Regions from separate parts of the Serpentinicella sp. ANB-PHB4 genome, predicted to be linked through region 1. Evidence: riboswitches for the same ligand, from Rfam matches in the RefSeq annotation. Region 1 holds a riboswitch; the other holds the start of a gene.
The links. Region 1 has a riboswitch for FMN ahead of RH915_RS02955 (ECF transporter S component). Riboswitches for the same ligand answer to the same signal wherever they lie in the genome.
Positions count from the first base shown of each region.

Region 2: another riboswitch for FMN. It lies ahead of ribD (bifunctional diaminohydroxyphosphoribosylaminopyrimidine deaminase/5-amino-6-(5-phosphoribosylamino)uracil reductase RibD); the one in region 1 lies ahead of RH915_RS02955 (ECF transporter S component).

Region 1 is NZ_JAVKGO010000002.1:76,232-82,008, reverse strand. Features, by position in the region: gene RH915_RS02965 (sigma-54 interaction domain-containing protein) at 1-933, shown strand, start outside; gene RH915_RS02960 (hypothetical protein) at 1,271-1,453, shown strand; gene RH915_RS02955 (ECF transporter S component) at 1,533-2,150, opposite strand; FMN riboswitch at 2,270-2,392, opposite strand; gene RH915_RS02950 (VanZ family protein) at 2,498-3,055, opposite strand; gene RH915_RS02945 (DUF6449 domain-containing protein) at 3,127-5,151, opposite strand; gene RH915_RS02940 (ABC transporter ATP-binding protein) at 5,123-5,777, opposite strand, start outside.
Region 2 is NZ_JAVKGO010000009.1:2,299-8,075, forward strand. Features, by position in the region: gene RH915_RS08145 (DUF1576 domain-containing protein) at 1-16, opposite strand, end outside; gene ribH (6,7-dimethyl-8-ribityllumazine synthase) at 310-771, opposite strand; gene RH915_RS08155 (bifunctional 3,4-dihydroxy-2-butanone-4-phosphate synthase/GTP cyclohydrolase II) at 773-1,987, opposite strand; gene ribE (riboflavin synthase) at 2,004-2,663, opposite strand; gene ribD (bifunctional diaminohydroxyphosphoribosylaminopyrimidine deaminase/5-amino-6-(5-phosphoribosylamino)uracil reductase RibD) at 2,648-3,769, opposite strand; FMN riboswitch at 3,907-4,031, opposite strand; gene RH915_RS08170 (DMT family transporter) at 4,092-5,015, opposite strand; gene ytaF (sporulation membrane protein YtaF) at 5,140-5,775, shown strand.

The sequences.
Region 1 (5,777 bases):
ATGGTTGTTGAGGATGAAAAGATACTAGAGTTACTCAAAGTAGCACAACGGGTATCGCAATTAGATGTTACTATACTACTATTAGGAGAAACCGGTGTCGGAAAAGAAGAAGTTGCTAGATTTATTCATCAGAATAGCAGCAGAAAGGATAAACCTATTGTAAAAATAAACTGTGGAGCCATTCCTGAAAATTTAATAGAATCAGAGTTATTCGGATATGAAAAAGGTGCTTTTACAGGAGCAAAAAAAGAGGGAAAACCCGGCCTTTTTGAAATAGCTGAAGGTGGTACTATATTCTTAGATGAAATTGGTGAATTGCCCTTAGAGCTACAAGTAAAACTACTGAGAGCATTACAGGAAAATGAAATTGTGAGAGTTGGTAGTGTAAAACCTATCAAAATTGACGTTAGAATACTTGCAGCAACAAATAGAGACCTTGAATACATGGTAAAAAACAAACTGTTTAGGGAAGATCTATACTATCGATTAAATGTTGTACCATTTTCAATTCCACCCTTAAGAGAACGAAAAAAGGATATTGTTCCTTTAATCTACTTTTTTACAAATAAAATAAATAATAAATATAATCTTAATAAAAAGTTTTCAGCAGAAGCATATCATTGTTTTATAAAATATGATTGGCCTGGCAACGTACGTGAGTTGAAAAATATCGTTGAGAGAACAATAGTTGTTAGTCCTAATTCAGAAATTGGATTAGAAGATCTTCCTAAACAGCTATACCAAAAACACAACTCTATTAGTATTAATATAGATGAGGATTTACAACCATTAAAAACCGTTGTTGAGAATATCGAAAAGAAATTAGTTGATAAAGCCTATGAAAAGTTTGGAAATGTTCGTGCAGCGGCTAAAGCGTTAGAAATTGATCCCTCTACCTTTGTTAGAAAAAGAAGAAAATACCAAAAACAGTAGCGTTTGTTGTGTAATTGCAACAGTTGCATTTACACAACATTTACATGTAACCTATACAATTCTCTATATTACCTGATTTGAAATTTAAATAAAAAAGGTTTGATGCAAATTTGCATCAAACCTTTTTTTATTTAAGATATTTTTTCCTTTTAAAATCCTAAATATCATTTTAATTATTAATATTTAACATAATTTTTTAAAAGATAAACCTCTAAATTTCAACTACTCCATGCACTCACTTTCTTTTTTCTACTTTCTAAAAAAAGTCTGGCATAATCTTTGCTCTATTAGTAGGTACGAACTAACCAAATAACTTTAATGAAGGGTGGATTATATTATGATAAAAACTAAAGTGGATACAAAAAAAAGTAGTATATTTGCTAAATTACTTGCACTACCAGAAGGGCCTAACCACGATACGTGTTTAGAATTTAAATACTATCTCCCGTTAGATGAGTCTAGACGTAAAGCATTACTAGCATCTTTTTCACAAGGTTTTAGTCAGAGGTTGCAGAAATAAGTTTAATAATGCCACCTTATCTCCTCCAAAGTTTCTTAGTTTAAAGACCCAAATCATTGGTTGATTAGGGTCTTTTACTTTATCTCTTTAAAATCGGAGAAATCTTTTTATAGATAAGTAATGTTATTAGTGCAATAAGTAATCCTTTGAAAATATTAAAAGGTGTTACTCCGTAGATAACTAGTGTTCTTATATCCACAATTCTGCTGTTCACAACAGTTCCCATCTCAATAATATTTTCGATAGGCATGATTTTCGAATAAAAAGGAATAATCAAATAGATATTTGATAATGCGCCTACAAAAGACATTATAACTGTCCCAACTAATGTTCCGATTATTGCGTGGGTTTTGTCTTTTTTATAACGATAAATTAAAGCCGCTGGTACAACATAGGCTGTCCCAACAATAAAATTTGAAAGCTCACCTACTCCTCCTGTTGAGGTTTTGGTTATCAAATGTAAAATATTTTTAAGTAATTGAATAAGCATTCCCGCAACTGGTCCTAGGGTAAATCCACCGATTAGTGCTGGTACATCTGCTAAATCAATTTTTAGAAATCCCGGAAATATTGGTAACGGGAAATGTATCAACATTAATACATAAGCAATTACTGCTAGCATTGAAATTTTAACTAGATTACTCGTAGTTAGTAGTGTTTTTTTGTTCACACCTATAGATCCATTTACATTTTGCATAAGTATTCCTCCTAATAATATCATTAAAGTTGAGGAGAACAGTGTGTTTTAAGTTTGTGAAATAAATCACAAAATGCCCAAAAGAAAAATCCCTTGGGCATGTAGAATCACAGTTTTATTTCGCTCTTCTCCCATCCAGACTTTACTGTCGGTACTGGAATTTCACCAGTTCAATCAATAAAATATTGATTCGCGGACTTTTAACCGCCGGTCGGGAATTTCACCCTGCCCTGAAGAATTAAATGTTATTTAATTTTCTTGTTTTCATTATAACCTTTTACTTTTAATTTGACAAGTATTTAACAGCAAAATTCGACAATAATCATCATTCCTTAATTTGGATTATACTATGCAATAAACCGATGAATCCACTTACTTAAAACTATTCTATATATAAAATATCCAATGATGCCTCCTACTGTATTTAAAATTATGTCATCTATATTCGCTGTGCGTAAAAGAACGAGTCCATAATAAGAAAAAATAAGTTGGTAAATTTCTATGGTTAAAGAAGTAAGCATTGTGTATAGGACCACTTTTTTAAAGCTTTTTATGTGAAATAAAACCGGAAAATAAATCCCTAATGGCAATAACATTACTAAATTATATAAAGATAGTTTAACAGAATTCAAAAAAAACCAGTCAGTTCCGCCTCTATTATACATTTCTACCCAATCTTGTAAAAACTTAAATGGGACTAATTGATAAGATATCCCTCGATATTCTCTTAATGGCGGTATATTAATGCCCCCAGTGGTCACCTGTACCACATATAATAAATAGAAAATAAAGCTATATCTAACTATTCGTTTTAGTAGCTTACTTTTCTTGTGTTTGAAAAAGTCGGATATTATATAAAGGACTAATAATAGACTACCTATTGGTACGATGTCAATACGATACATTGTTCAACCTGCTCTCTATTAATTTAATATAGAGGGGAGAATTTCCCCTCTATATTTTCTTTGTTAAATTGTTAGTTAAAGAAGTCCTCTACATACTGAGGAACACTTCCTTCAAAAAAGTTTTCAAGGGTAATCATGTTATTTTTTTCATCATAAAATCCTACTTGGTATCGTAGTTCTCCTCTGTGATAATTTCCTGATTTTTTAAGGGCCTCATTGATTTTGATTTTATCACTGGTCTCATAGCGCTTTATTGTGTTTGAGTCATCTCTATCTTCAAAACCTACTCTTGATCCACCCTGAAATTCCTCAACGACAATATAAGCTACTTGATCTTCTGTAAGCCTAACTTCATTTAGGTAGCCTTTCTCTTCAAGCCATTGGTCTACATGTTTAAAGTTTTTACTCCAATTTGTATGGATTTCTTGGATCACTTCACCATATAGACTTTCCATTTCTTCTCCTTGGGCAAGTAGAATACTGATGTCTCCCCATCTTCCTGATTTTTCAATGGTTTCATAGTCTGCTTCTAAAATATCTCTTCTTAGTGCTTCTACTAGCTCTTTTATTTCATCTGGGTCCGTTATTGCTACATGTCCCCCATTAGTATAACTATTGATTTGAATTCTTTGCATGGATTTAACTGCAGTATTAAGTACCGGATAATTATTTATTTTATGCTCTTTTGATTCAACCAATGGCTCGTAGTAATCTTCGTAAAACTCGCTACCCACTGGACTATAAGTCCTTACAAAGTTTTCTCCATTATTTAGTTCATATACAATATGGAACTGTCTAGTATCTCTTCGGTGGGATGCTCCTTTGATATTCCATTTGTTATCAATAATGGTTTGGTGCATATTTAATATTCTTTCTATATTTTCTTCTTCTCTGTAAATAAAGTTGAATGATTCACTTTCTTTCATTCTTTCATAACTGTAATGGGTTGGCCCTAAGTAAACACCCTGTATTTCTTCTTTAGTTGGTATTCTTCCCTCAAACCCGACCACATCAAAGGCTAGTGTACTTACTAATATTGTAATTATTAGACCGTAAATCGCATAATTTACAAAAAGCTTTTTTGTAAAAATTCGTACAGATTTTTGTAAAATGCCTTCTGCGATTAAATACCCAAGTAGAGAAAATGTAATATACCCTATATATACCCAAGTTAAGTTTCCGTCTGTTGCATAATAGAAATATAATCCCGCTACAAGCATGACACAAAACGTTACGCCGTATTTAAATATAATCTTTAATGGGTTAAAAACAATGACTTGTAGATTGTTCTCAAGCTTCCTCTCTTTATAAATATATAAACCTATCCCTAGCACAGCTAAAATGAATACTGAATATGCAATAGCTTCCTTTGCTGTGAACATATTATTAAATAGTCCGCCTAAGCGAATAATGGGCGATAATCTTTCCATTCCTGTGTAACCTAATCTTTCATAACTTTCCCAATTAAATCCAAAAAGGTACATTGTCATGTTGTTTAAAACTAGTGTGTATAACCCAACAGGAAGTAATAATACAATGTAAGTTAATATTCCTTGAGCCACTGTTATCCCCGTCACTGTTCCAACAAAAACGGTGCTGGCAAACATAATTAGATTTGCTAAAATCATTGTACCAATCCATACGAAAACTTCTTTAACAGTAAACAATATTGCTAGATCAAAAATAGCTCGTATGATTAGGATAATGATCCCGGTAAGCAGTATCGGTACAACAATAAATCCAATTCCAGCTAATACATAACTGATAAAAAGTCCTTCTCTTTTTATTGGTAAACTATGAATCATGTCTGAACTATCTTTATTTTGTAGGTATCTAAAAAGCAATAACCCTACAACCACCGGAATAGTGAAAATAGAAACCATTATGATACCACTATTAAAGTATAATATATTTTGGTGTATTCTAATACTATTTAAATTTTCTTCTAGATTCGGTAAATATCTTTGAACTTCCATAATAATTTGAAGGGGTACAGTTAAAAACAATGCGATAAAGTACAAAATCGGTACCCAGTATAGTCTTTTAATTTCATTCCTAATAATGCCTTTACTGAAATATGATGTGATCGATTTCATAACCCGTATCCCCCATTTCGTATATAAATACTTCTTCTAAACTTAAAGGTAATACATCTAACACCGCAGGGTTTAGTTTACTAAAGTGATGCATAATCCCTTCTCTTTCCCCCCGCACAATATAGACTTGTATGCTCCCCTTGGTTTCTTTGTGTAAAACTTCTAGTTCTTCTAATGCTTGTGGTTTTACTTCTTCTTTAAAGGCCACTTGTACTTTGTGCACATCCTTTTTTAAATCGTCCATATCTTTTTCTACAATCATTTTTCCTTGATGTAAAATACCTACATGGTCACATAGATCTTCTAATTCCCTTAAATTATGGGATGAAATAATAATTGTTAAGGAGCGCTCGGCTACATCTTGAAATAAAAGGTTTTTTACCTTTTGTCGCATGACAGAGTCTAATCCGTCTAAGGGCTCATCTAAAATCAGTACTTCTGGCATAGCAGATAGGGCTAACCATATAGCTACCTGTCTCATCATCCCCTTAGAAAGTCGATTAATTTTTCTATTAAAGTCTATTTTAAATACTTGCTTTAGATTACGGTACCTCTGCTCATTCCACTTAGGATAAATGCTTTTATAAAATTTTGCCATATCTTCTATGGTATAGGACGAAAAGAAA
Region 2 (5,777 bases), on a different contig from region 1:
CTTTCTCATCCTTCATACAACTGTCCTCCTTGTTTATTCAATACCCATTATCTAGTGTCTACACAATATGTAGTGTAGCATTTTATACACATTACAAATCGCAAGGTGTAACCCAATGATTATAATGTACAATTCAAATGCAAAATATAATAATTAAAACGTTTTACCAAACTATTATAAAGCTTTGTGATATTTATCACAAGTCAAATATTAAAATAGTATTACCTATTTATAACTTTTTTGTTAGTATGCTTCTGCAATAATAAAATAAGGGAATGCATATATACGCATTCCCTTATAACTTATTTTTTACATTTCTTTATATAGGTTTGCCATTTCTATAGCAGTTACAGCTGCTTCAAACCCTTTGTTTCCTGCTTTTGTTCCAGCTCTTTCTATGGCTTGCTCTATTGTATCTACTGTTAGCACTCCAAAAATAGTAGGTATTTCTGACTCTAGGCCAACCAATGCCACCCCTTTTGTTACTTCGCTAGACACATACTCAAAATGTGGTGTGGCTCCTCTAATCACGGCTCCTAAACAAATAACTGCATCGTATTTATTTGATTTAACCATTTTCTTAGCTGTCAATGGTATTTCAAAAGCCCCAGGTACCCATGCTAAATCTATGTTGTCTGTAGAGCCCCCATGTCTTTTGATGGCATCCACTGCCCCATCTAACAATTTTGAGCCTATAAACTCATTAAATCTACCAATTACAATGCCGAATTTCATACCTTCACTGACTAATTTCCCTTCAAATACGTTCATATTATTGTTCCTCCTTGAATTCTAGTAAATGTCCTAGTTTTTGTTTTTTTGTTTTTAAATAGTATTGATTTCTTTCATTATGATTCATTTGTATTTTCTCTCTATTTACAACCTCAAGGTCATATCCACCTAGTCCAACAATTTTTTTAGGGTTATTTGTCATTAATCTGATTTTCCTAACACCTAAATCTTTTAAAATTTGTGCACCAACACCGTAGTCTCTCATATCATCAGGAAATCCTAGTTCTAGATTTGCTTCAACTGTGTCATACCCTTTATCTTGGAGGGCATAGGCTTTAAGTTTGTTGATCAGACCAATACCTCTTCCTTCCTGTCTCATATAAAGTAGTATACCCGTACCTTCCGCTTCTATTTTTTTCATTGCTGCAGCAAATTGGTCGCCACAGTCACAACGCAAAGAACCAAATGCGTCTCCAGTTAAACATTCTGAATGCACCCTTACTAAAACCGGTTCCTCTTTATTAATTTCACCTTTTACTAAGGCTACATGATGTTCTCCGTTGGTTGTATTTTCATATCCTACTATTTTAAAGTCACCATGCTTTGTTGGCATAGCTGTTTCCGTTACCCTTTCAACTACCTGTTCATGCTTTCTTCTATAAGCAATCATATCTGCTATTGTAATTATTTTAAGATCATGCTCTTTAACAAATTCCATCAGTTGTGGCACTCTAGCCATGGTACCGTCCTCATTCATTATTTCACATATAACACCTGAAGGGTGTAATCCAGCCATTTTTGATAAATCCACTGAAGCTTCAGTGTGCCCAGCCCGGACCAAAACGCCTCCCTCTTTAGCTAACAATGGGAATATGTGTCCTGGCTTTTTAAAATCTTCAGGTTTAGCTTCTTTTGAAACGGCTTTTTTAATTGTTAGAGCCCTTTCATGGGCTGATATTCCGGTGGTTGTTTCTACTGCATCTATGGATACTGTAAAAGCAGTGGTGTAGTTATCCGTATTATTGGTTACCATTTGGGGTAAGTCTATTTGTTTAACTTGTTCTTCAACCATAGGTAAACAGATAAGCCCTCTACCATACTTCGCCATAAAGTTGACCATTTCTGGTGTGATTAGCTCTGCTGCTGCAACAAGATCTCCTTCGTTTTCTCTATCTTCATCGTCAACAACAACAATAATCTTACCTTGTCTAATATCTTCAATTGCTTCTTCAATTGTATTAAATTTAAAACCCATATTCGCCCTCCTTAAATTAGGATAAAAATCCACTTTGTTTTAGGAAATCCATACTAATATCTTTTTTCTCAGGTTTTGATTCCATCTTCGTTATGTTGACCATTTTTTCAATATATTTGGCTATCATATCGCACTCTAAATTAACAAGGTCCCCGATTTTTTTGTTAATTAATATTGTTTCATCTTTTGTATGAGGTATCATTGATATTTTAAAACACTCATGATCGACATACGCCACAGTTAAACTGACCCCGTCCACAGCGATTGATCCTCTTAAAACAATGTACTTTAATAACTCTGGTGCCGCACTAATTGTTATCCATGTGGCATTGTCTTCTTTTTCAAATTGACTAATCATTCCTACCCCATCTATATGACCACTTACAATATGGCCTCCTAATCGATCACCTACAGCCACAGCCCTTTCTAAGTTAACCAAACTGCCTTGCTTCAAATCTTTTAAATTACTATTCCTAATAGTTTCAGCCATAACATCGACTTGAAATGAATTTGTTTCAAATCTATTAACGGTTAAACATACACCATTTGTAGCAATACTATCCCCTAGTTTTACATCTTTTAAAACTTCTGTTGCTTCAATTATCATACTTGATCCATCCCCACTCCGATGAATCTGTTTAACTCGCCCAATCTCTTCAACTATTCCTGTAAACATTTGTTATCTTCCTTTCTTACATAACCTTCTATAAGAATATCCTTCTCTATTGTTTGTAAGGATACGTCCTCAATTAAAAAGGCCTCGTCTACTTTTGAGAGTCCATCCCCTTCTACAGGAGTAATAGCCTCTCTCCCCCCTACAATTTTAGGGGCAATAAAGGATATGACCTTATCTACAACATTAGACTCCAGAGCAGAGTAGTTTAATGTGCCTCCACCTTCTAGAAGAATACTATCAATCTTTTTTTCACCCAGTATAGTCATCAAATCATTTAAGTCAACTAGTCCATATTTCTCTTTTGTTAATACCACATCAACGCCGTAGTTAATCAATGCATCTACCTTTGTTTTAGAAGCTTGCTCTGTTGTTACAACAATTGTTTTTTGTTCTTTAGCAGTTTGAACAACATAGGAATCCAGTGAAATCCTTAATGCTTTATCATCAACAATTATTCTCGTTGGATGATTTACTTCAACTCCCGGAATCCGTGTATTCAGTTTTGGATTATCTTCATTGACTGTAGTTACTCCTACCATAATTCCAGACACTCTATTCCTAATGTGATGAACGTATGCTCTAGATGCTTCTCCAGTAATCCACTTCGAGTTTTTTTGCTTTGTTGCAATTTTACCATCTAAGGTCATTGCGGTTTTCAAAATACAAAAAGGTCGATTTGTTGTTATGTATTTTATAAAAATTTCATTTAATAACTTTGCTTCTTTTTCCATAACACCGGTTACAACCTGTATGCCATGTTCTCTTAGAATGCTGATTCCACGCCCTGCCACCAAAGGATTTGGGTCTTCTAAGGCAACAACTACTTTTTCTATCTTACTTTTAATAATCGCTTCCACACACGGTGGTGTCTTGCCATAATGAGAGCAGGGTTCAAGGGTGACATATATTGTTGCTCCTTTTGCATCATAATTTATTTGTTCCAAAGCATCTACTTCGGCATGATTGCCACCATAGTAGCGATGATATCCTTCAGCTAGAATTTTATCGTCTCTTACAACCACCGCACCTACTAATGGGTTTGGCCTTGTTTTACCCCAACCTTTTTCAGCTAGTTGTAATGCTCTCTCCATATACTTTTTATCCATTTTACACCTCCTGTAAACGGACTTTAATTTTTCTAAAAAAATAAATGCCCTGAATTTAATAAATTCAGGGCATGTTTTGTAAAATTACATAACACATTTGCGGAAATTTTACCTACAATATACCTATTGTAAATTCCTGCTACCTTCTTTCATCCAGACTATACTGTCGGCTCTGGAATCACACCAGATCAACCATAATGGCTCGCGGGCTTCGCTATACGTTACCGCCGGTGGGGAATCTCACCCCGCCCTGAAGGACATTGTTATTTATTTGTTAATCGTATATTAGCACACCATAAATTCAATTACAAGCTTTTTTATTTTAACTTTCCCTCGGCTTTGCAACCTTATTCACTAAAATTGATTTTTCTGCATTTACGATATACACACCGATTACTATTGTTATTCCTCCTAATAGCTGTAACGGATATAATTGTTCTCCTAACATAATATTAGCAGCAAACACCCCAACAAAAGGCATTAGATTTATGTATACATTGGTTGAGGATGCCCCTAAATTTTTTAATGCAAATAGATAGAGAAAATAACATAATGCCGAGCAAATAGCACCTAAATACAAGATATGTATCCATGTTGACGGTGAAATTGGCTGCCACCTACTATGTTCCACCAAGGAAAATGGGATCAAAAATATGGCGCCAAATAAATTTTGATAAAAAGTCAAGAATACTGTTGGATATTTACCATCTAATTTTTTACTTAAAATTGAATAACTAGCCCAACTTAAAGCTGCTCCAATTAATAAAAGTGAGCCTATTATCTCTTGCATATTTGTATTTATTGATAAAGAGTTCCTAATTACAAAAGACACCCCTAGTATAGAAAGACATATTCCTAATCCTTTTTGTAGGCCAATAGGCGTTTTGAAAACAATTCTTTCTAAGATAATGGTGAATAAAGGAACAGCAGCTAATAAAATCGTTGCGTTTGCAGCACTTATCAAACTAACCCCATAATTCTCAAAATTGAAATAAATTGTTACGCCTACCAATCCACATAGCATTGCGGGGAGTATATCTCCTCTTTTCAACTTTTCTTTTTTATATTTAGCTTTTTTTATAGTAAATAAAATAATTGATGCAATGGTAAACCTTAATAAAGCTAACGTTGATGGAGGCACTTCGGCAATGGCTATCTTACTACTTGATGTAGATATCCCCCAGAAAAAAACAGTTAGTAAAATTGCTAGTGTCGACAATACTTTTTCTTTCTTATTAATATTCATTTAGATTCCTTCTTTCTTACACATATTCATTCCATTATATTTTCTAAAAATATTTTTGTAAATAGCACGCCTTTATCATTCCTACATAATATGGAATTGAACAGTATCCTTAGGAGGGGATTTTATGATAGAAGGTATTTTAATTGCAATCGCAATCAGTATAGATAGTTTGAGTGTTGGTGTGGCTTATGGTGTGAAAAAAATTAAGGTTCCCATCCTCTCGTTAATTATCCTTGATTTCCTTTCAGTCAGTTTTCTAGCCTTAGGCTTTTTTGCTGGAAATATGCTGCTTAAATTTGTCCCGGAAATATGGACTCAGATTATCGGCGCTTGTATTCTATTTACCATGGGATCTTATCTACTAATTCAAGGCTGGTTAAATTATAAATATCCTCCACATAAAGTTTCCCAATCCACCCCAATAGCAATGATTAGCATTGATTCATTAGGTATTGGTATAAATGTATTAAGGGACCCTTCTCGGGCTGATCTTGATATATCAGGAATTATCGATACAAAGGAAGCAGTCTTTCTAGGTATTGCTCTTGCAATAGACTCTTTAGCTGTAGGTGTGGCTGTAGCGCTCACTTCTTTACCAATAATTATATTTACCCTCACACTAGTGGGTATTATTAATATCATATTTTTACTTTCAGGAATTCATCTTGGTAAAAAATTTATTGCTGATAAGTTTAAAGAAAAGACCGCATTTATTCCTGGGTGTATATTAATTTTATTGGCAATTATTCGACTTATGTAAAA